Regions from separate parts of the Peribacillus sp. TE19612 genome, predicted to be linked through region 1. Evidence: predicted binding sites of a transcription regulator. Region 1 holds the regulator's gene; each other region holds the start of a gene.

Region 1 (8,408 bases):
TCAGGTGTTTCCAGCTTAGAGGTTTTAGCAGCTAATGGACGTTATTTTAACGGGTTAATATCTCCCTTGTTCGATGCAAGAAGAGGGCAGATTTATACTGGATTATATGAAATGGAAAAGGATTCTTTAAAGACAGTCATTGAAGATTGTAATATTCTATCCTCTGAGTGGGCGAATCAATTGAAGGAATTAAATCGTCCTGTTTTATTTGTTGGTCAAGATGTGGACATCCATCGGGATGCAATTACCGATGCATTAGGCGAATTAGCGGTATTTGCTCCAGTACAGTCATATAATTCAAGACCAAGCGAACTGGCCTTCATTGGTCTTGATAAGGCTAAAGTGGATGTTCACCAGTTTGTACCGAATTATATCCGCATGGCTGAAGCAGAAGCTAAGTGGCTTGAACAGCAGGGGAAATAAACAAGGAAAGCGACGATCATTATGAGTAAAACATTGACGTTCCGAAAGATGAATACGGCAGATATCGACCAGGTGCTTAACGTGGAAAAGCAGTCCTTTACTTTGCCTTGGAGCCGGGAAGCCTTTTTTAATGAATTGAATCATAATCAATATGCTGTATACATGGTGATAGAGGATGAAGGGAAAATTGCCGGTTATTGCGGTGCCTGGATCGTGATTGATGAATCGCACATCACCAATATTGCGATATTACCAGAATACCGAGGGCAAAAGCTTGGAGAAGCTTTGCTCAGGAAGATGATTGAAATCTCCATTTCAATGGGTGTGGTGAGGATGACACTCGAGGTCCGTGTCAGTAATGCCGTAGCCATTTCGCTTTATGAAAAACTTGGTTTCCAAAAGGGCGGAATCCGAAAGAATTATTATACAGACAATCAAGAGGATGCTTATGTTATGTGGGTGAATTTTTCATGAAAAAAAATCAAATTATATTAGGAATTGAAACAAGCTGTGATGAAACTGCGGCAGCTGTCATAAAAAATGGAACGGAGATACTGAGTAATGTCGTGGCTTCCCAAATAGAAAGCCATAAACGTTTTGGCGGCGTCGTCCCGGAAATAGCTTCCCGTCATCATGTAGAACAAATTACGATTGTTCTTGAAGAAGCGCTGCTACAAGCGGGTGTGACATATGAAGACTTGGATGCCATTGCCGTTACTGAAGGTCCCGGCCTTGTAGGGGCTCTATTAATAGGTGTGAATGCGGCGAAGGCTGTAGCTTTCGCACATGGAATACCGATTGTCGGTACGCATCATATCGCTGGTCATATCTATGCAAATCGGCTTATTCAGGAGATTGAATATCCTGCGCTTTCTTTAGTCGTTTCGGGAGGTCATACGGAATTGGTGCTTTTAGAAGAACCGGGTTCTTTCAAGGTGATCGGGGAGACGCGGGATGATGCAGCAGGAGAGGCGTATGATAAAGTGGCTCGAACCTTGGGGCTCCCTTATCCTGGCGGGCCTCATATTGATATGCTTGCGCAAGAAGGCTCACCAACCTTAAAACTGCCTAGGGCATGGTTGGATGGCAGCTATGACTTTTCTTTCAGCGGGTTGAAATCAGCGGTAATCAACACTTTGCATAATGCAGAACAGCGCGGGGAAAAAATTGAACCTAAAGATTTAGCGGCAAGTTTCCAAGCAAGCGTGATAGAAGTGCTTGTAATGAAAGCTGTGAAGGCTGCAAAGGAATTTAATGTGAAACAGGTATTGCTTGCTGGAGGAGTTGCGGCAAATAAAGGCCTTAGGGAAGCATTAACGGAAGCTTTTAAGGATTTACCTATGGATATATCCATTCCGCCCCTCTATCTTTGTACAGACAATGCTGCCATGATTGGTGCTGCTGGCAGTGTAATGTTTGAAAAGGGAAAGCGATCCGGTTTGGATTTGAACGGAAATCCTGGATTGGATATAGAAGCATTTTAATGGACGATAAGACAGGATCCCTCACTTTGGCATCCTGTCTTTTTATCGTGTTAATAAAATAATAGAATATTCTGTGGATAAAGTTTTTTTGATAATCATCCTGCATGTGTATAAAGGGATATTCTTGTGGATAAGTGGATATGTTTCTGTGGATAATGTGTATAACTCAAATTAATGGCTAATGAGCGGTAAGTGGTTTGTTAACAAGTTTGTGGATAACTTTCAAGCGACACTTTGGTTGGGAAAGAAAAAGACCGAGTCAATGACTCGGTCTTTTATCATTCTTCCAGTTCAGCCCATTCTTCGAGAAGCTGATCCAAACTTTCTTGTGCATGATCAAGTTTTGTTTGGACTTCCATTACTTTTTCGTGGTCCTGAAAAACATTTGGATCACATAGGAGGTCATTATATTCGTTTATTTCGGTTTCAAGAAGCTCCATGGCTGCCTCGATTTCCTCAATGCGCCGTTTTCGCTGGCGTTCAGCTTTTTTTGCTTCTTTATCAATTTTGTAATTTGTTTTTTCTACAGCCGCATCTAAAGTTTTAGCCTGATCCTGCTGTTCAAGTGCTTGGATTTCCGCTTGCTCCTGTTTCTTCTCTAGATAGTAATCATAATCACCGAGGAATTCTTCGTTGCCGTCTTTGGAGAGCTCTATCACTTTCGTTGCTATCCGGTTTATGAAATAACGGTCATGTGAGACGAATAGAATAGTTCCAGGATAATCAATTAATGCATTTTCAAGCACCAATTTACTATCGAGGTCCAAATGGTTCGTTGGTTCATCAAGAATTAAAAAATTCCCTTTTTGCATCATCATTTTGGCTAGAGCAAGCCGAGCCTTTTCGCCCCCGCTTAGTGTGGAAACGGTTTTCAAAACATCGTCCCCGCTAAATAGGAAATTACCGAGTACGGTGCGAATGTCCTTTTCCGGTTTAAGGGGATAGTCGTCCCATAATTCATTGAGTACGCGTTTATTGGAAACAAGGTTAGCCTGTTCTTGATCGTAGTAGCTGACTTCTACGTTCGTTCCAAAACGGAAATCCCCAGAAAGGGCAGGCAGCTTGGAAATGATCGTTTTCAATAAAGTTGATTTTCCAACTCCATTTGGTCCGACAAGAGCTATGCTCTCTCCTTTTGTCATCCGGGAATTAATATTCTTTGATACCGTTTCCCCTTCGTATCCGATAGCCAGGTCCTGGAGGTGGAGTACTTCATTTCCGCTTTGCCTTTCAATCTGGAAAGAAAAATTCGCGGATTTTTCATCACCTTGCGGCTTGTCCAGTACATCCATCTTTTCGAGCTGTTTACGTCTGCTTTGTGCTCTTTTCGTTGTGGAAGCCCTTGTGATATTACGTTGGACAAAATCGCGAAGCTTTTCGATTTCCCCTTGCTGTTTCTCGAACAGTTTCATGTCCCGCTCATAAGCTTCCGCTTTTCCCTCTAGGTAAGAACTATAATTACCATGGTATTTTTTCATGTTATTCCGGGAAATCTCATATACCAGGTTTACTACTTTATCTAAAAAATAGCGGTCATGGGAAACAATGAGGACAGCTCCCTGGTAGCCTTGTAAATATTGTTCAAGCCAAGAGAGGGTTTCGATATCCAAATGGTTTGTCGGCTCATCCAGAATCAATATATCCGGTTTCCTTAAAAGCAGCTTACCTAATGCAAGCCTTGTTTTTTGCCCGCCGCTTAAAGTGGAAATTGGGGTAGAATAGTCAAAGTCGGCAAACTGAAGACCATGCAATACGGAACGGATATCCGCTTCATATTGATAACCGCCCTTCTCTTTGAATGCCACCATCAAAGTGTCGTATTCATTCAGCACTTTTTGGTAAACCGTTTCGTTTTCAAAGATGTCAGGTCTGGCCATATCAGCCTCAAGGCGACGCAGTTCCTTTTCCTGCTCTATAAGATCAGTGAATACAGTAAGCATTTCATCCCAAATGGTCAATTCGGATTCCAATCCAGTATCCTGGGCCATATAGCCGATGGTGACGCCTTTTGGTTTGATTATTTCACCGCCATCATGGGAAAGCTGCCCGGCAATGATTTTTAGCAGAGTGGATTTGCCGGCGCCATTTCGGCCGACAAGGGCAATTCGATCTTTATTTTGAACTTCGAGCTTCATATTTGATAAAATAAGTTCAGCTCCATAATATTTCGATAGTTGATTGATTTGTAATAAAATCATAGATTTCACCTCAATTGATTACTGTTAGTTTAACGTATTTTAGTTAATAACGGCAACAGCTTGGTTCCAAGCTGAAAGAAAAGCTGTTACATAAAGTGGAATAATAGTGTATGATTTAGGAGGGGTTACTTAAATGGGAGACTTAACGCATTTTAATGAACAGGGCAGGGCCAAAATGGTCGATGTGAGTGCTAAGCCTGAAACAACCCGGACGGCAGTGGCTCAGTCGAGCATTTTATTGAATGATGAAATATATGAATTGGTCACGAACCATAAAATGAAAAAAGGTGATGTACTGGCTGTTGCACAAGTTGCAGGAATCATGGCCAGCAAAAATACATCCAATATAATTCCGATGTGCCATCCCATTGCTCTGCAAGGGGTCAATATAGCCTTTGATTGGGAAAAAGAAGAACAAGGATATAGGCTTAGGATTGAAACGGAAGCTAAGACAAAAGGGAGTACAGGTGTGGAAATGGAAGCGTTAACAGCTGCATCCGTGACTGCCTTGACTGTTTATGACATGTGTAAGGCCATTGATAAGGGAATGGTGATCGGGCCTACATTCTTAGTGGAGAAAACAGGCGGAGTGTCTAGTAGCGATTATAAAAGGCAAGTAAAACGAACAGATAGAGATTAAGTTGAAAAGCATGTGTGAAGGCGGGGAAGAACAATGAACCATGACCCAAAGATACCGCAGGCAACAGCCAAAAGGTTGCCATTGTATTATCGATTTTTAAAGAACTTACATTCCTCAGGCAAACAAAGAGTTTCCTCGGCTGAGCTAAGTGAAGCCGTAAAAGTGGATTCTGCTACCATTCGCCGTGATTTTTCCTACTTTGGCGCGCTTGGGAAAAAAGGCTACGGCTACAATGTCAATTATTTATTATCCTTCTTCAGGAAAACACTAGATCAAGACGAATTGACCAAAGTCGCTTTAATCGGAGTGGGGAATTTAGGAACCGCTTTTTTAAATTACAATTTCATGAAAAATAACAATACAAAAATTGAAATGGCTTTCGAAGTTTCTGAAGAAAAGGTCGGCAAGCGAATAGCTGATGTGCCCATCTACCATATGGATCAAATCGATACACTATTGCAGGAAAATAATATTACTGCGGCTATATTGACAGTGCCTGCACAGGTAGCCCAGACGATAACCGATCGTCTAGTCAAAGCTGACATAAAAGGAATATTGAATTTCACACCTGCACGGCTGACCGTGCCGCCATCCATAAGGGTCCACCACATTGACCTGGCCGTGGAACTTCAGTCGCTCATCTACTTCCTGAAACATTATCCGGTAGTGGAAGAAGCCGCTTTGGAGGAATGAAAAAACGCTGCAGCTATGCAGCGTTTTTTTATTTTTTCTTATTTTTTTGTGCGGCTTTAATCTTAAAGTGCAGCATGATCATGCGCAATCCCGATCCAAAATCAAGAGTCGCAATAAGGACAAGTATGTAGGCAAAGAGTCCCCATCCTGAAGAATTGACGGTTTGAATTGCGATAGCGGTAAAAAGAGCTCCTAAGCCTGCATAAATGATGCCCATGAATAATGGTGATTGACGTTTCATAATAAACCTCCGATGAAGGCCTGTGCAGTATCTAGCATCTTCTCAATATCCTCCCGATATACCACTTGAAGGATGATAACAAGCGTGTTCATCGCAATATGAGCGCTCATGGAAACGAGAATGCGGCCTGTTTTCGCATAAAGGAAAGCAAAAGTGAAGCCCATTGCCGTATATAAAAGAAGATGTTCAAATTCACCATGCGCCAAGCCGAAAATAACTGAGCTGATTAAAGCTGAAATAAAGAAGTTAAAGCGTTTATGAAGTGATCCGAAAATGATTTTACGGAAAATTAATTCTTCCAATATAGGTCCAATTACTGAAGTGACGAAAATGACCATGGGGACTTTGTAAATGAGTGAAATGAGTAGCTGCGTATTTTCAGATTCAGACTCCACCCCAAGCATTTGTTCAATGCTTCCGGCAATGCTTTGCGCAAAAAGAGCCATGAACACTCCTGCAATTGCCCATAATATGGACATGGATACGGAAGTTTGGTTTCTCGTGTCCAACTTTTCCCTCATATCTTTTCTCATTAAAAAAAGAATCAAGAATAAAGCAGCGAGAAAACTGAAAACTATCCAGTATGCTGCAGATTTCACTTCGAGTTCATCAGTCGGCATTCCGGTATAAGACCCGATCAGCATGAAAATGGGTACCCCGACAATACTGGATAATTGCATGGCAATATAAGTGATGATGACGAACCAATATTCTTTTTTCAAAAATGAAAACTCCTTTTATAGTCACCCATCCGCTTGGAACGTTACTGACATGGGGACAATCTATAAACGCATACTACAAAATGGTATCAAAAATTGGGGCAGAACACCACTTAAAGGTACCCCTAACATGACATTTCAATGACTATGTTTAGGAAATCATTATGCTAAAGTAGTTTACCCGTAATTTATCAGAAATTAATAAAAAATTTTCAATAAGATACTTGCAAAAAAGGCTCGGTTTATTTAATATTATAAATGTGTTAGCACTCGATGATGAAGAGTGCTAATAATCATGAAACAAATTATCAAGAGAATATGAGGAGGTTGTTTCACTTGTTAAAACCATTAGGTGATCGCGTTATTATTGAACTAGTTCAAACTGAAGAAAAAACTGCAAGCGGTATTGTTCTTCCTGATACTGCTAAAGAAAAGCCACAAGAAGGTAAGGTAGTAGCAGTTGGTACTGGCCGTGTCCTTGAAAATGGCGAACGTGTTGCTTTAGAGGTTGCCCAAGGCGATCTAATTATCTTCTCAAAATATGCAGGTACTGAAGTTAAATACGAAGACACTGAATACTTAATTTTACGTGAAAGCGACATTCTAGCTGTTATCGGCTAATTATACATCATACTTAACTGAACGAAAATTTTCTTAAATTTTAGGGAGGTACTTATAAATGGCTAAAGAAATTAAATTTAGTGAAGAAGCTCGCCGCTCCATGCTTCGCGGTGTGGACGCACTTGCAGATGCAGTTAAAGTAACGCTTGGACCAAAAGGTCGTAACGTGGTTCTTGAGAAAAAATTCGGTTCGCCGCTTATCACAAATGACGGTGTGACGATCGCTAAAGAAATCGAATTGGAAGATGCATTCGAAAACATGGGTGCGAAATTGGTTGCTGAAGTAGCAAGCAAAACAAACGACGTAGCTGGTGACGGTACAACTACTGCAACGGTTCTTGCGCAAGCGATGATCCGTGAAGGTCTTAAAAACGTAACAGCTGGTGCGAACCCAATGGGTATCCGTAAAGGAATCGAGAAAGCGGTCAATTCAGCAATTGCAGAATTGAAAGCCATTTCCAAACCTGTTGAAAACAAAGAATCAATCGCACAAGTTGCTGCCATCTCTTCAGCTGATGAAGAAGTGGGCCAACTGATTGCGGAAGCAATGGAGCGCGTTGGTAACGACGGCGTCATCACAATCGAAGAGTCTAAAGGTTTCACAACTGAGTTGGACGTAGTAGAAGGTATGCAATTCGATCGTGGATATGCATCTCCATACATGGTTACTGATTCAGATAAAATGGAAGCTGTCCTTGAGAATCCATATATCTTGATCACTGATAAAAAAATCACGAATATCCAAGAAATCCTTCCTGTACTTGAGCAAGTTGTACAACAAGGAAAACCGCTATTATTGATTGCTGAAGATGTAGAAGGCGAAGCACTTGCAACTCTTGTTGTGAACAAACTTCGTGGAACATTCAACGCTGTTGCGGTTAAAGCTCCTGGATTCGGTGACCGTCGTAAAGCAATGCTTGAAGACATCGCAGCTCTTACAGGCGGCGAAGTAATCACTGAAGAAATCGGACTTGATCTTAAATCTGCAACAATCGATTCATTAGGCCGTGCGTCTAAAGTGGTTGTTACAAAAGAAAATACAACGATCGTTGAAGGATCTGGAGATACAGCTCAAATCCAAGCTCGTGTAAACCAAATCCGTGTTCAATTAGAAGAAACAACTTCTGAATTCGACCGTGAAAAATTACAAGAACGCCTTGCTAAATTAGCTGGTGGCGTAGCGGTAATCAAAGTCGGTGCAGCTACTGAAACAGAATTGAAAGAACGTAAACTTCGTATTGAAGATGCATTGAACTCCACTCGTGCCGCTGTTGAAGAAGGTATCGTAGCTGGTGGTGGTACAGCACTTCTAAACGTATACAATAAAATCGCTGAAATCCAAGCGGAAGGCGACGTAGCAACAGGCGTGAAAATCGTTCTTCGTGCCAT
Region 2 (8,408 bases), on a different contig from region 1:
AGTACCGTTTCTTTTATAGCGCTGCTTTCAAAGCCTTAACGATTCATGGAAAACGGCTGCTGCTTATGGGTGCCTTCCGAATGTCCGTTTTGAAGTCTGAAGAAGTCCTGTTCGATTATCATGAAATCGTTCCTGATTCCAACTCGCCATTCACAAGGCAGCGCTTATTGGATGCAGTCGCTGCAATCCATGACGCTTTAGGCCATATCGTGACGATTTCTTTTGCGAGCAGGGCTTTTTCAAAAAAAGAAATTCTGGTATTCACCTTTACCGAAGGCGTCTTAGAGGAGTATAAGGAAAATAGGGCGGAACGGACATTGTTGCGGAGAACGATTTTTAACTCTGGCTACCTTGGGCATATCAATGATTCTGTATGCAGGGAATTGGAACGGGTCGGCAAATATATTTTCCGTTCATTTCTGCAAGAAGCGACGAACATCTCCCATGATATCCAAAAGGAACTGCAGAAGTTAGCCCGTTTCATCTATTCTCATTCCCTTAAGAAATTTGGCCAGGCTCTACCCGCCAATAAGCAGTTGCTTCTTGCCCCAAAACAAGCCTCTGCTTATTTAAGCAAAATCATGTACAATGAAGCATTGGAACAAATGGTCAAGTATGCCCACCAGTCAGAATCCATCAAAAGCCTGCTTGAACGCGACCATTTTCATAGAAACATCTCTGAGAAAGCTTTCCGCAGGGAAGTGAATGATTTGGAAATGGATGAACATATCGAGCCCATTCTCCGTAAATACCATCAAGCGGACTTCATCCGCCATGTGCTGAACGACTGGTGCGAAACATGGCTCATTTCCCGTGTAAAGACAGTGACCGATGAATTCCGGGCGGAAGGAAAAAGGAAAAGTACCGATGATAAACGGGTCGCGGCCGAATATATGGCCCGAATAAGAAACGATACATATGACCAGTTGGACAGGCTGTTGACCTTGCTTCTCCAATTCGGCAATCATGCAGTGGCACCGGACGTCAGGAACTTCCCTCTCACAAAGAAAAAGGAAACCCTCCAATCCTATTTCGCGATCCAAAAGGAGCGTCTCGATGTTCTCTCCATTTCCTCTTAAAATCACACGGTTTTAATATGTTTTCCAAGAGAACGGATCCGTTCTCTTTTTTTTGCTTGTAACAAATGCCGATTGTGAATTGCAGAATGACGATTGTGGTTTGGTGATGGCGCACTGTGGATTTCTCCTCTGAATTCGTGTGTTGCATATGGCTCTTGTGGATAAGGGGACTTGGGCAGCAAGTTGTTTTGACGGCAGGCCATAACCTGTAAGGGCAGGGGCATTTATTATGGAGTTATTCCAAGGGTCTAAGAATCGGTCTAAATAAAGGACCTGAAAAAGGTTTTAATCATCAGTATGAATAAGGGGTTGAATCTCGGCAGACAAAAAGAAACAGGCCCCCATTTAGAATGGAAAGCCCTCATGATTTGCTATGGTATTAATAATAGTTTCCCCGAACTTTTCCGGCTTTCAAGAAGCCGATGTGCATCCGCCCCATTTTCTAACGAAAAAAGAGTCGGTTCTTTGATGTCGATTTCCCCTGACAGAATCCATTGGAACAGCTCTGCTGTCCTTCTTGTCCGTTCTTCATGGGTAGTCAGGACGTTCCATAGGTCTCCGCCTATCAATGCCTTGGATGTATCCATTAACATCCTGGGATCGATTTTCTCAGGATCACCGCCTGCCATCCCAAAGAATACGACGGTTCCTCCAGTCTTGGTCGCACGAAAACTATCCATCAAGGTTTGGCCCACTGATTCATAGACGACATCAACGCCATTACCGCCAGTGACATCCTTAATGGACTCCACCCAGTCCGATCCGTAAAGGAAAACATGATCCGCCCCCATTTGTTTGGCAACAGCCGCTTTATCATTCGATGAGGTCAAGCCAATGACCTGACCGCCCTTCATCCTGATCATCTGTGTCAGTAATTGACCGACTCCGCCTGCAGCGGCATGGACCAGAATGGTTTCCCCTTCTTTAACTCGATGGCTGTCATGCGTTAAATATTGGGCAGTCAATCCTTGAAGTAAAACGGAAGCGGCCGTTTCAAAGGAAATGCCCTCAGGCAGAGGCAACAGCTTATCAGCTGGAACTGAAACCAGCTCTGCATTGGCATGGGGAACATCAGCGAACCCGACACGGTCTCCTGCTTTCACATGATGGACATCTTCCCCGGCATATTCGATGACCCCTGCCCCTTCATACCCTAGAATGAAGGGGGGATCACCCACCAAATGATAATTCCCTTTCCTTCTATATACATCAGCAAAATTCAATCCAATTGCTTTCATTCGAACGATCACGGCTGATTTTGAACGTTCAGGTTCTGCAATTTCCCTTACAGACAGAACTTCCGGACCGCCGAAATCATCAAAGACAAGTGCTTTCATCATCCTAACTCCCTTCACTGCTTCTTTCTTTAAGATATAGGATGGACCCTTTGATGGCAAGAAACACAAAAGACCGCCCTGCCCATTAAAGGCAGGAGCGGTCACTACGTTTACTCAATCTGTATTGGAACCAGGACCGTTCTTTCGTTTATTTGCAGAATATTCCTTACCGTGTGCTTCATGTTCTGCAATGATATCCGCTTTCGGTATATGGTTATTCTTTTTTGGTGAAGCGATGCGGTTGCGATGTTTTTTTCCCATGATCTATCTCCCCTTCATCCAATGTTTTTTTATATTGAACTAATGTTAGCTTGTCCGATTACCACCGAAAATACCGGCAAAATAAACACTTCATAATAAAGGAAAAACCTTTGTGGGGACCGAATAGATAGAAAACTGATTTATGAGGAGGGAAAAAAATGTTTCCTGAATTGAACACGGAAAGGTTGCGCTTACGGGAAATTCGTGAAAGTGATGCGGAAGCTCTTTTCCAATGCTTATCAAAAGATGAAGTCACCCGCTTTTATGGACAGGATTCATTGGAGAATGTCGAACAAGCCAAGGATATTGTAGCAGCCTTTGCGAAAAACTATCATGAAAAACGAGCCGTTCGATGGGGAATTGAAAGAAAAGATACACAGGAATTGATTGGCACCATCGGTTTTCATGCCCACAGTCCCAAATACAGGCGGGCGGAAATCGGTTATGAAATCCATCCAGCACATTGGCGCAAAGGATTTGCGTCAGAAGCGCTTAAGGAAGCTATCGCCTACGGTTTCACCGACCTTGATTTAACCCGTATCGGCGCGGTCGTTTTTCTGGAAAATCAGCCATCAAGTGAGCTCTTGCTTAAGCTGGGTTTCATCCAGGAAGGAGTATTAAGGAGTTATATTTACCAAAACGGGATTCCTCATGATACATATGTCTATTCCTTGCTGAAGTGAAACCTTTGGAAGGTTGCACCTGAAGAAATTCGCGACAGTCGGCGGAAAGGGTGCGAATTTACCAAGATTCGGTTCTGTCCGGAGCATCCTTCCCCCATTCCATTTACTTATTTTGACAGGATAAAATCGCAAATAATCTTCCTTTATATTCCAAATTACCTACAAAAAAAAGTCACCTAAACATGGCGACTCCCACTTCACGATTTAGGTAACTACAAGATAGTCCTTCAAGGCCTGCTGCAGCGTACCCTTTGTTTCTGCTTTATTTTCGAGCTGAATCCCTGAACGGATCATTTTCGTAACAACCTCTGGGCGTAATCCAGTCACCACAGCTTTACATCCCATCATTGCCGTTCCATCGAGGATTTTCATCAAATCATTGATCCTTTCAACTTCGATTTCGATGATACCGGACAAATCCAAGATCAAGGTTTGTATCCGCAGTTTACCTATCTCCATCAATACCTTTTCTTCGATTATCTGTATTCGTGAATAATCGATTGTCCCAATTAACGGAAGGACACAGGTGGTGGAAGTGACGGGAATGATCGGGACGGATAGATTTTCCACCAAGTTTTGCTGAGCGAGTATCAATTTGTCTTTGTAATCGGAGTAACTGACGAAAAAGGATTTAAGAAAATCATCAACCTTTTCATTCACTATTTTCTCTAAATCAAAAAAGACCTTGGAATCCTCAATGAACGCTTTCTTTTCTTGTTCGAACTTATAAAGAAAGGTCCAAAGCGTTCTGCGAAGGGCCTGAATCCATTCCAGCTTGAATGAAAGCGTCAAGGAGTGGGTTGCCCACGTAACTCCCTCTTGTTCGGCAAAGGCAATCAAATCCGTTTCATTCTGCTCCACTATATAACGGACAAGCTTATGTGCATTATTCAAAAGATCGACATTTCCAATCAGAAGGATTTCTTCGATTTTATCCCTGACATTGACCGCTGCTGATAAAAGATATTCTTCAAACTCACTTTTATTCTGCAAAAGGAATTCCATTATTTTATCTTCATCATAAACAAAACTCACTCTTCTCCACTCCCTTTTTGAACATCCAACTGTGATTTTTGTTACTATTTACTTTCTATATGCGTGGAGTTATTTCCTGCTAATTGCTCATATATTAAAGAGAAGGAAAGTAAATGTGTTGAAGCCGGTTAAATCTCCTCTCCTGAAAAAACATTTTTCGATGCGGAAGAAAAGATCAGATGGGTGGAAGATTTCCCGTATTTAATGGCTTCATCGACGAAGTCTTCCAGCGTTTCCATCGAATATGTACTTATTTTAATAAGATAACTGTATTGACCGGCTAACCGGTGGCATTCCAGAACTTCGGGATGGCTCAAGCTAAATTGATAAAAATCCTTGCATCTATCCGTTTCGAATAATATGAATGCCGTAATGCTCCTATCAAGTTTTTCAAGTGATATTTCCGTTTTATATCCCTTTATCACTCCGCTTTCCTCTAATTTATTCACACGTTCTTTCGTTGCTGGAGCCGTTAAGGACACTTCTTGTGCCAGTTCTTTCATGGACATGCGCCCATTATTCTCCAGCAAGGAAAGTATTTTTTTATCCGTTCGATCCAACTCAATCGCCCCCACTTTTTATTATTAACAGAATCCTTTCAAATACATTATAAAATAAAAAGAAATGTGATGAATACGTAATTAATCGTATGTATTAGGGAATTTGCTTTTTATATAATTAATTCAAATATAAATAAGGGGGATGCTGTTATGAAAAAAGTATTGATGCTGCTATCCAATGGATTCGAAGCGGTTGAAGCAAGTGTGTTTACAGATGTATTGGGGTGGAATAAATTAGAGGGTGATGGCACCACTGACCTGGTTACGGTGGGACTTCACGAACGATTGAAATGCACCTGGAATTTCATCGTGCAGCCCGAACTGACCCTCGATCAAGTGAACCTTGATGACTACGATGCTTTGGCCATTCCAGGAGGGTTTGAAGAAGCCGGTTTCTATGAGGATGCCTATGATCAGAGGTTTCTTGATGTGATCAAGCATTTTCATAATAAGAACAAAATCATCGCTACCATTTGTGTAGGTTCCCTCCCACTAGGAAAAAGCGGGATATTGAATGGAAGAAAAGCCACAACATACAACCATCCAACCAGTAAGAGACAGGTGCAGCTAAAAGATTTTGGGGCGATTGTCGTGAACGAACCGATTGTCGTCACGGACAATATCATTACATCCTACAATCCATCCACAGCTTTCGATGTTGCCTTTACGCTCTTGGAAATGCTCACTTCACAAGCTAATTGTGAACATGTGAAGGAATTGATGGGCTTCCATTAAGAATGACACGATAGGGATATTGATTTCCGCTCCAGGCACTCACTTATCCAGAGGCGGTCGTGGGACCTTCCTTTAGACGCGCTTTGCCGCAGGAGTCTAGAACCTTCCATTCCAATCATCTGGAACGTTTTTCAACTAAAAAGTGCAGACCAAACTCACTATTCTTCGAGTTTGATCTGCAGTCTGTGGTTCCGAGTGAATTCGGAACCTGTTTCACGTTATTTCCAATAAGCCAATGAACGGGTTTTCATGGATGCACGGAACTGTTTTGTTGATTTCGGCAAGGCTTTATTCGTTGCATAATCGATGATGACACCATACCGGCGAATGACATCGAGACTATCCAGCTCACCATTGGCGAATTTATCTTCCACGCTTTGTATGTTTTCCTCAAGCCAGTTTTTCCTGTTATTTTAAGTATGCTTACACAACAATATTATTTATCAGGTGTTTCCGATGTGCCTTCCTCGCTGTTTTTGAGGTAAACTTCAGAAATTCCATTCATACCTTCCATTAGTTGCGCTTTAGTATATTCCATACTGCCAACCAGTTTATGAAGCTTCTTATCATTATTCTCTTCTGTAAGTTTAGATTCTGAATCAGTCACATTTTTTCACCTCCATCATTTAGGATGGCAAATCAAGATGGAAATATGTATGACAGGCGTCGATGGCAGACACCCTCTTAAAGTAAACTTTAGGAAAAAACAGGTAATTTTCGTTAAAATCTGTACTTCAAATAAACAGGAAAAGATGATTTTATGAATCTTTTTTAAAAAATCAGCTGTTTTCAAGCCACTAAAGGGATATACTATAGTTTAGCTTTTATTACATTTTTGTTAGTATTTTTTCTTGTCTCACATTGTGTAATATTTTACAAGTTTTTCTAATTACATCAACAAAATGCTTATTGCAAAGGAGAATTGGATATGTCAGAAACGATTACCCAATCACAAACTGAACAACTTAATGCCCGCCAAAAACAATTAGATGTACTGGACCAATTATTAAAGCCTGAGGTTCAGGAATCATTGAACACTTTAGTCGAGCAGTTACCAAAACTAACTGAGTTAGTGAATATTTTAACAAAGTCTTATGATTTCGCTCAATCGGTTGCAACTGATGATGTGTTGAAAAATGATACGGTCAGCGCCATTTCGGAGATCGCGACACCTGTGGTCCATTCAGTGAAAGGACTTGCGGCTAATGCCATCGAAGCTAAGGATCGTGCAGAAGCGAATAATGATGTGATCGGTCTTTTTGGTCTGTTAAGGATGATGAAAGATCCGGAAGCACAAAAGCTTTTCCGTTTCGCCCAAGCTTTTCTTGAAGTCTCTGCAGAACGTAAAAACCAAAAATAATTTGATAAACTTTCAATCAGTAAGGACGGGGGATTAACTATGTCAAAACAAATCGTCATCTTAGGTGCAGGTTACGCAGGATTACTATCTGCTTTATCCGTACGTGAATATTACAATAAAGATGAAGTGCAGGTTACAGTGGTGAACCAATTTCCAACGCACCAAATCATCACCGAATTGCACCGTCTTGCAGGCGGATCCATTTCTGAACAAGCCGTTTCCATTCCGTTGGAAAAGCTTTTCAAAGGAAAAGATATCGACCTTGTCATTTCCAAAGTGGAGTCATTCTCGGTTGATAATAAAGAAGTGAAACTTGCCAATGGTTCCACATTATCTTATGATGCCCTGGTTGTTGCTTTGGGAAGCCAAACAGGATTCTTCGGCATTCCGGGACTTGAGGAAAACAGCATGGTCTTGAAATCCGTAAATGATGCTAACAAGATTTACAAACATATCGAAGATCGCATCCGCGAATATTCTCAAACGAATAATGAAGCGGACGCAACCATCGTGATCGGCGGCGGCGGATTGACGGGCGTTGAGTTAATCGGTGAAATTGTGGATCATTTCCCTAAAATCGCCAAAAAGTTCGGAGTGGACTTCAAGGACTTGAAAATCAAGCTTGTGGAAGCTGGTCCAAAAATCCTTCCGGTCCTGCCTGATCACTTAATCGAACGTGCCATGACAAGCTTGGAAGCACGCGGCGTTGAATTCTTGACAGGTCTGCCTGTAACGGGTGTTAAAGGAAATCAAATCGAATTGAAAGACGGACAAACGATAACGGCCAATACGCTTGTTTGGACAGGCGGAGTTGCGGCTCTTCCTATCGTAGGCGAATCAGGCCTTGAAGTGGATCGCGGCAAAGCAACCGTCAATGAGTATTTGCAATCCAAATCCCATAATGACGTATTCGTTGTCGGCGACAGTGCCGTTGCGTTCCCTCCAGAAGGCGGCCGTCCATATGCTCCTACTGCACAAAATGCTTGGCAAATGGGTGAGCTTGTTGGATACAACCTATATGCAGCCTTTGAAGGCAAGAAACTTGAAGAATTCTCACCTGTAAACTCAGGTACACTTGCGAGCCTAGGCCGTAAGGATGCGGTGGCAACCGTTGGGGCCAATAACACGTCCCTTAAAGGTCTGCCGGCTACATTGATGAAAGAAGCAAGTAATGTTCGCTACCTATCACACATCAAAGCCCTATTCAGCCTGGCTTATTAATTCTAATCGCCGTGACATGTTCACGGTTCATGCCCTTTATTCCCGTTTGGGAGTAAGGGCATTTTTCATATCAAAAAAGGCGGGAACCCGCTGAAGGGGTCCCGCCATATTTCACTCTACATTACTATGTTTGAAAT
Region 3 (8,408 bases), on a different contig from region 1:
GTGGAAGGCTTAGGGTTTGCCATACCAAGTAATGATGTGATTCCGATTGTTACGGAACTGATTGAAAATGGAAAAATCACGCGTCCGTATTTAGGAGTCAGCTTGGCCAGTATAGATGAACTGCCGCAATATTACATTCAAAATGTTCCAGAAGCTGCAGAATCCGGCGTAATGGTGACGAGTATAGAAGCGGGCTCGGCAGCGGCGAACGGAGGGCTTAAGCAACAGGATATCATTGTTGATATTGATGGAACAAAAATAAATACTGCCGCAGCATTAAGGAAATACTTATATACAGATAAGAAAATCGGCGATAAAGTAAAAATTAAAGTATATCGAGGTACTGAAGAGAAAACGGTAACGATAACCTTGCAAAAACCATAGAAAGAGAAAAGGCCCCTGATCATTCATCAGGGGCCTTTTATTTAGAAGTTTTTAATAGTATACAAAAGGTTAATATCGGAAAAATAGATAGTGTATTTGCACTGTTTTACATATTTTTCATATAGTCTTGAATACCTAAGAGTGAATGGTAGCGGCTTCTATTTGTCAAGGTTTTCATCGTTAATATGTTAAAAAATAGAAAAGATTTGACAAATTTGTGAAATGTCATAAAATAGAAAGAAAGGGGATGAAATTATGGAAGCTAATCAGAAGATGTTAGATGCAGTGAAATGGGTATCGGGCACAGGTTGTGTAATCGGATTTATTATTTTTGCTTTAAGCTTTTTTGTAAGCGATTACAATAAGGATTATATATTTACCGTTGTTGGAATCGCCATCACACTAAGTGCAGCTGCCATTTTTCTAGTTGGTATATTTTTTGTCCTGACAGAAGAAATGGTAATGAATACACATAAAGGTGAAAGAATTGAACCGGAAACGACTAAAATCATAAAAATGAAATCAAAGGCTAAAACTCATACAAAAAGAAGTACGGAATTCAGTAACTAAAACCGAGAATATAGCGTAATGAACTGGCTTACTATCATCAGATTCACTAACATGTTTGAACAAAACTAGCTGATTCGTTTAACAGGGAGCCAATTTGATTCCAATCATTGAATGCGCTTTCATATCATTTGTAACGATTAAATTTTAATACAATACACGGCACTCGTTATGTATTAAAATATTTTAAGGAACCCTTTCATTGAATGCATACGATGTGCTTGGATATCCAAACAGAACTGCCCGTACGCAGGAAGTTCTAACTTTACATTTTGAACTATATCCACGAGAAAAGGACATTTTTTCAAAAGTCCTTTTTTTGTGGTTTTTTTTTGTACTTTTACTTGAAGATGCAATAAGGAAGTCGTGGGTTCCAAAGGAGGAGTTGAATGCCTGCTGACTGATAAACATGAACAGTTGCAATAAGTTTGACCGACCCCTGAATTATTTCATCCATGACTACTGCTAAAGCATGTTTAGGAATACTGACAGGGCAATGAGTATTGCGAGGGAAAGAGCCTCATTACACACTCGTTGTTTCCTTATATATATATAATATTGACCAGTGTTGGATCCTAAGAGGTTTGAGGCCTGGATTCAACATCGTATCCAGTGCGGCTATCATTTACCAACTTCCATGGCCGAGTATAAAAAATCCGTTTTAAATCATGTTTTCCAACGATAAACACCTACTTGACAGGATAGGTAATATCATTCATATTCTTGAGTGGGGTTGAGGCAATATACACGGTGAGTATAATGAGGAATTTTCATTTCATTATATTAGAGTAGTAATAAACGGATAGTGGATCGGTAATTTATGCAATCCTGTACTGATAAGTGAATTTCCATAGGTATGTTATTAAACAATTATTATATTTCATTTGCTGAAGATTTTCGAACATTTCAGTTCATTTACCATCTTCTTACTGCTCTTTAATGAACTTTATGTGACAGATGTCACTTTGTATTGTCTTTTTTTAGACTTGGGATTAATATTGGTATGTCGGGGTTTGTGAACATGGTAACACTTTGTCCGAATAATTACCAATTGGAATTTTATTATGTAAGAAAGGGGTAGTACTATGAAAATAAAATGGGCTCTATTAACTATACTTTTTACTATTGCCACTGTGCTAACCGGTTGCGATAACCCATTAATGGTCTTGGACCCTAAAGGGCCAGTAGCTGCAACACAAGCAGATGTTATTATGATTTCGATATGGACAATGGCCTTTGTCGTCCTTGTCGTTATGGTACTGTATATTTTCATGATAATGAAATATCGTGCTTCCAAACAACGTGATGATTATGAACCGCCTCATATTGAAGGAAGTAAGGTTCTTGAAATAATTTGGGTTGCGATCCCAATTTTAATCGTCGCTTTCCTATCCGTTGTAACTGTTAAAACAACAAATGAAGTTGAGGCAACACCTAAAGGATACGGAGATCAAGAACCTTTAATTATTTACGCTTCATCTTCCAACTGGAAGTGGCATTTTAGTTATCCGGAAGAAGATATCGAAACAGTCAACTATCTGTTTTTACCTACTAACCGACCAATTGAATTTAAACTTTACTCATTCGGTCCAATCTCAAGTTTCTGGATTCCGCAACTTGGAGGACAAAAATACGCGATGTCGGACATGGTTAACACGTTGCACTTAGCAGCTGATGTACCAGGAGAGTATATGGGTCGAAATTCAAACTTCAGTGGTTCAGGTTTTGCTCAGCAAACGTTCAACGTTAATGTACTTTCTGCAGAAGAATACGATAAGTGGGTAGATGAAATTAAAGCTACTGCTAAACCGATTACTGAGGAAAAATTCAATGAATTATTAAAACCTGGTCATGTGGGACAATCCACTTACACTGGAACTCACTTAGAGTTTTCACCAGCTCCTGAAGGGGAAAATGCTGGTCATGACCACGGATCTTCTGATACTGAAGAACATGATTCCAAGGATTCACACAAGGAACATTCAGAACACAGCAACATGAATCATGATCACTAAGAATTAATTTTCGTTCGATAAAACAACTAGGTTTACAAGATAAGGAATATTTTCCTGAAAGGAGTCACAAAAGTATGGATTACTTTGATCGATTTGCCGTACCTCATCCAAGTCCTGCGATTTATGCATCCATGGTTGCGATTGGTTTAACCATGATTGCGGTTGTTGCCGGAATTACCTATTTTAAAAAATGGGGTTACTTATGGCGTGAGTGGTTAACAACGGTTGACCATAAACGTATTGGTATCATGTACATTTTGGCAGCACTGCTTATGCTCTTCCGTGGTGGCGTCGATGCTCTTATGATGCGTGCTCAAACGGCTATTCCAGATAACGGTCTTTTGGATGGACAGCATTATAATGAGGTATTTACAACACACGGGGTCGTCATGATCCTGTTCATGGCTATGCCATTTATCATTGGGTTAATGAACATTGTTACACCATTACAAATTGGAGCGCGTGACGTAGCATTCCCACGTCTGAACGCAGTAAGCTTCTGGTTATTCTTCATGGGGGCAATGCTATTTAACATCTCTTTCGTAGTCGGTGGTTCCCCTGATGCAGGCTGGACATCTTACTTCCCGCTGGCAAGTAACGATTTCAGTGAATCAGTAGGCTCGAACTATTACGCGATTGCACTTCAAATAGCAGGTATCGGTACATTACTGACTGGTATCAACTTTATCGTAACAATCTTGAAAATGAGAGCACCTGGCATGAACTTAATGAAAATGCCAATGTTCACATGGTCTATCTTGATCACTAACTTCATTATCGTTTTCGCTTTCCCTGTATTGACAGTGGCACTTGCGTTGATGACAATGGATCGTCTATTCGGAACTCAATTCTTTACGATGGCCAATGGCGGTAGCGATATGCTTTGGGCTAACTTGTTCTGGGTTTGGGGACATCCTGAAGTTTATATAGTAATTCTTCCAGCTTTCGGTATTTACAGTGAAATCATTTCGACATTTGCACGTCGTAACCTGTACGGGTATAATTCGATGGTTATCTCCATGGTAGCTATTTCTACTCTGTCTTTCATTGTATGGGCTCACCATTTCTATACAATGGGTCACGGTGCGATGGTTAATGGTATCTTCTCGATTACCACGATGGCAATTGCCGTCCCGACTGGTGTTAAGATTTTCAACTGGTTGTTCACACTTTGGAAAGGTAAAATCGTATTTACCGTTCCAATGCTTTACTCTTTAGCTTTCATTCCGATTTTCACACTCGGTGGGGTAACAGGGGTAATGCTTGCAATGGCAAGTGCTGACTACCAATACCATAATACAATGTTCTTAGTAGCTCACTTCCACTACGTTTTAATCCCTGGTACTGTATTTGCCGTACTAGCTGGTTTCACGTATTGGTGGCCAAAAATGTTCGGTTTCATGTTGAGCGAAAAAATTGGGAAATGGTCGTTCTGGTTCATTACAATCGGCTTTAATGTAACCTTCTTCCCGATGTTCATCACTGGTTTAGATGGGCAGGCACGTCGTATGTATACGTACTCTGAATCAACAGGGTATGGTCCATTGAATATGCTCTCGTTCGTTGGAGCGATTGGCTTGGCAATAGGTTTTGCACTTATTGTGTACAATATCTATTGGAGCACTCGTTATGCGTCAAGAAATATTTCAAACGATCCATGGGATGCGCGTTCTCTAGAGTGGGCTACACATACTCCAATCCCTGAATATAACTTTGCAGTTGTGCCAACAGTTGATTCTACAGAAGCATTCTGGGATGCAAAGAAAAAAGGCTTTAAATTATTTGGCGGTAAAGTAGAAAAGATCCATATGCCAAATAACAGTGGTGTGCCGTTTATCATGAGCTGTATCTTCTTCGTTTGGGGCTTTGCGATGGTATTCAGCATGTGGATCATTGCAATCATTGCAACGATCGGTATCTTTGCTTGTATGATTCACCGTTCATTCGAAAAAGATCACGGACGTTATATCTCTGTTGAAGAGATCGAAGAAACTGAAAATAAATTGCGAGGTGCTAAGTAATGAAAATAGATAACTCGCTGCCACTAGAATATAGCACGGAAGAAAATCGCTTAAAGATTTTTGGATTCTGGATTTTCCTAGGAGCAGAAATAGCTCTTTTCGCTACACTGTTCGCCACTTATTTTGTATTAGTTGATGGAACTGGAAATGGTCCAACAGGGGAACATCTTTTTAAACTCCCAACCCTGATGTTTCAAACAATCTTTCTTTTAACCAGTAGTTTTACCATTGGTCTTGGAATCAATGCAATGAGACTTGGAAGGCAGAAAGCAACGATTGGTTTCTTCATCATCACCCTTATTCTTGGTTTAGGCTTCTTGGGAGTCGAAATTTATGAATTCGTGGAGTATGTACATGAAGGAGCAACCATTCAAACAAGTGCTTTCTTATCTAGTTTGTTTACATTACTAGGTACGCATGGAGCTCACGTTACACTTGGTTTATTCTGGGGAACCTTCATCATCATGCAGATCAAAAAGCGCGGTATGACTCCAGAAACAACAAACAAGGCTTTCATCTTTTCACTTTACTGGCATTTCTTGGACGTTGTCTGGATTTTCATCTTCAGTTTCGTCTACCTGAAAGGAATGATGTAATATGAAAGAATTATTCCCACGGGGCCAAGTTATGGGATTTGCCTTTTCACTAGTCCTGACTTTGGTCGCACTATCAGTTATTATGTTTGATCTCTCACTGAAAATGGCTATGATCATCCTTCTTGTTACAGCTTTCATGCAAGCTGCACTTCAATTAGTTATGTTCATGCACGCAGGTGAGTCTGAAGATAAGGCATCGATTTATACAAACGTTTATTACGGATTGTTCGTTGCATTGGTTACAATTTTCGGTACAATGCTAACAATGATTTGGGGATATCAATAATCGATTCCGGAAAAACTGGGCGTCTTGATGACGCCCAGTTTTTTTGATTTTTATACCGTTCTATCCATTTCACTCATGGAAGTTTGTTAACAAGGATGTGATCGAAACCATATTGTTTAGTATAACCATTTCGCAATATTATATTTACACTTTCGAAGCGCGCCCGTGCGTTTAAGTGAAATGTTTTACTAAAGTGAAACGTTAATAGAACGGACACATCTACTAAGAAAAACAGTCAGCAACTTTTGATATAATAAGTTATATAAGAATTAATTTATAAATGTAGCGGAGATGATGAATTGACTTTGCCGGTTTTGATTTTGACAATTATCTTAAGTTTGTTAAAAATATTGGTTTCCTGTCTTCCAACCGATGCAGTTAATTGGATTATCAGCAAATTTAAAATACACGCAGAAATTAGTGGCGGGAATGCGATCGTAACCTTTGACGGAAAACGTTTGGAAGGTGAAAAAAAAATTCAAGTTATTAATTATTTTAATAACGCTAGGTTTTTGAAGAAAAATCATATATTCCCAGGGAACGAGCAATTGTTTTTACATCCAGAGAACAGCGGGACTCCATTGGTCATTGATACTAAAAGAGGCAAAAAGGATGTTAGGTTATTTGTATATATTTACAGCGACCGCGTGGATGTAGTTAAACAGTACAAGAAGAAGCTCATTTCTTATAGTCTGTTTTCCGATAGCCTCCAAGAACGTTCCATCCCATTAATAAGAAATTTAGTTTAATAGAACATTAAAAAGACGGTCCTTAAAAGACCGTCTTTGAGTTTGCAAACAAAAGGGTTCTAACTAAATTTTAAAACAAAGTTGATTGGAACGGAAGATGCGAGACTCCTGCGGGAAAAGCGAGTCCAAGGGAGACCCCGCAGGCGCAAAGGCGCCGAGGAGGCTCCTGATCGCCCGCGGAAAGCGAGTGCCTGGAAGTGGAAATTAACGGTTAAATTGTCTACAGCTGAGACGCGCCTTTAAAAGACCGTCTTTTTAAAAGACTTTTTTTATATAATCTCATTTCAATTGGATATTTTTTTCATAATAAAAAATTCTAGTACACAAACTGACATCTTAATTTTAGTGTCTTTTGAATAAAAAATAATTAAAAGTGTTTTTAAGCAGGAGGGAATTGCTGCAAGAGGGTCGTTAATCGTGCATATGAAAAGTATTTTGGATAGTATTTAAGGTAAAAAAAAGCAGGTATCTATTGCGATGCCTGCTTTTTTATGCTTTCCATTGTTTTTCAACTTGATGAAGGGCTTGTTGTAAAATTACTTCATGATCAGTACCCGGTTTAGCAAGGACGTTAGTTTGATAAGATTTTCCTTGGAAATCAACTGTTACTGTAACTTTTACCATTATGCATCTTTCCTTTCCAGATTCAGAATTAAATGAGGTGGTTGTACCTATTTCTTTTATACCCGTGGCAGAAGGATAATCAAACATTTCAAAAGCAGTAAATCGAGAAAGTTAATATTCAAAATTATCTGATATTTTTTAGGAGGTGTCAACACTTTTTTTTGACCTACTCTATTTTCCGGTTAAATAAAAAACGACCTGGCTTATATACATGACAGCCAGGTCGTTTTTATTATACGAACTATATTTATATTTTAGTTAAAATAATACCGATTAATGCTGCAAGAACACCGGCAATTTGATAGGTTTTTAGTTTTTCCTTGAATATATAACATCCAGCGAATACGACAACCAAACAGTTCAGGCTGACGACAGGGAAAATGATGCTTGCGATGCCGGTGTTCAACGCAAAGAAATAACATCCATAGCCCATCATGCTTAAAAAGCCTACTAAGGAACCGATTTTGACTTCCTTTAGCTTGATTTTTTCTTTTTTAAAGGCTAGAGCCGAAAGAAGATAAAGCATTCCGCCTCCATACATTGATACAAGGATATCAAGGGAGTTTAAATGAAGACGTGTTGATGTCGTCATAAGAATGCCGAGCACACCAAAAGATAAGATGGAGAGTAATGTGTGCATCATCCATGGGACATATTGATGATTACCTTTTGCATTAGGTGTATATTGGATGACTAATGTAGCGATAAACATGCAGGCGATTCCACTCCACTGCAAGGAAGAAATATGTTCGTGAAAAATTAAAGCTGCACAGAGAATGGGGAATATGGCATTCGCTGCGATTAATGGAGATGTCAAGCTTGCCGGACCCTTTTCAAAGGCGCTTGCCATCTGGATGTTACCATTGGCGTTCAGTACACCAATTGCTGCACCAAGCATGATGGACAGCCAGTTCAGCTGCAAACCATCCATTAATACTCCATAAACAATGGACAAAATAAATGCTGAAAAATAAAAGAAAAATTGGATATGTATCTTGGAATACCCTTTTCCGCTGCTCCATTTAAAAATGCTGTTATTGATTCCGAAGCATAAACTCGTGATGAGTGCTGCAAAAATCCACATTGACTTAATCTCTTCCTTCGTGTAGGATAAACTTCTTCTACATTTTAAGCTGAATGCCATCAAGAATCAAACCAAATTTAAA

Evidence for each region. Region 1 encodes Rex, which represses fermentation and respiration genes when NADH is low (regulators of the CRP and FNR family bind a similar motif). Its sites were predicted from a motif close to TTGTGAAATATTTCACAA; they were not measured.
Region 2: ACZ9AO_RS21810 (DUF1641 domain-containing protein) is a predicted target of Rex. The motif match lies at 6,552-6,569, and genes of this name have one in related genera.
Region 3: qoxA (cytochrome aa3 quinol oxidase subunit II) is a predicted target of Rex. The motif match lies at 1,900-1,917, and genes of this name have one in related genera.

What each region holds. Positions count from the first base shown of each region.
Region 1 is NZ_JBWCCL010000026.1:1,338-9,745, forward strand. Features, by position in the region: gene tsaB (tRNA (adenosine(37)-N6)-threonylcarbamoyltransferase complex dimerization subunit type 1 TsaB) at 1-423, shown strand, start outside; gene rimI (ribosomal protein S18-alanine N-acetyltransferase) at 445-897, shown strand; gene tsaD (tRNA (adenosine(37)-N6)-threonylcarbamoyltransferase complex transferase subunit TsaD) at 894-1,907, shown strand; gene ACZ9AO_RS25275 (ABC transporter ATP-binding protein) at 2,186-4,105, opposite strand; gene moaC (cyclic pyranopterin monophosphate synthase MoaC) at 4,239-4,745, shown strand; gene ACZ9AO_RS25285 (redox-sensing transcriptional repressor Rex) at 4,779-5,438, shown strand; gene ACZ9AO_RS25290 (YdiK family protein) at 5,467-5,679, opposite strand; gene ACZ9AO_RS25295 (lysostaphin resistance A-like protein) at 5,676-6,401, opposite strand; gene groES (co-chaperone GroES) at 6,735-7,019, shown strand; gene groL (chaperonin GroEL) at 7,078-8,408, shown strand, end outside.
Region 2 is NZ_JBWCCL010000014.1:70,401-78,808, forward strand. Features, by position in the region: gene ACZ9AO_RS21765 (hypothetical protein) at 1-1,079, shown strand, start outside; gene ACZ9AO_RS21770 (quinone oxidoreductase family protein) at 1,451-2,416, opposite strand; gene ACZ9AO_RS21775 (hypothetical protein) at 2,531-2,677, opposite strand; gene ACZ9AO_RS21780 (GNAT family N-acetyltransferase) at 2,836-3,360, shown strand; gene ACZ9AO_RS21785 (STAS domain-containing protein) at 3,565-4,395, opposite strand; gene ACZ9AO_RS21790 (Lrp/AsnC family transcriptional regulator) at 4,524-4,955, opposite strand; gene ACZ9AO_RS21795 (DJ-1/PfpI family protein) at 5,106-5,690, shown strand; gene ACZ9AO_RS21800 (hypothetical protein) at 5,909-6,064, opposite strand; gene ACZ9AO_RS21805 (hypothetical protein) at 6,127-6,297, opposite strand; gene ACZ9AO_RS21810 (DUF1641 domain-containing protein) at 6,619-7,050, shown strand; gene ACZ9AO_RS21815 (NAD(P)/FAD-dependent oxidoreductase) at 7,090-8,271, shown strand; gene hxlB (6-phospho-3-hexuloisomerase) at 8,383-8,408, opposite strand, start outside.
Region 3 is NZ_JBWCCL010000005.1:251,340-259,747, reverse strand. Features, by position in the region: gene ACZ9AO_RS11370 (S1C family serine protease) at 1-384, shown strand, start outside; gene ACZ9AO_RS11365 (hypothetical protein) at 640-954, shown strand; gene qoxA (cytochrome aa3 quinol oxidase subunit II) at 2,037-2,966, shown strand; gene qoxB (cytochrome aa3 quinol oxidase subunit I) at 3,041-4,987, shown strand; gene qoxC (cytochrome aa3 quinol oxidase subunit III) at 4,987-5,583, shown strand; gene qoxD (cytochrome aa3 quinol oxidase subunit IV) at 5,585-5,869, shown strand; gene ACZ9AO_RS11340 (YfmQ family protein) at 6,169-6,618, shown strand; gene ACZ9AO_RS11335 (BA3454 family stress response protein) at 7,108-7,242, opposite strand; gene ACZ9AO_RS11330 (EamA family transporter) at 7,490-8,326, opposite strand.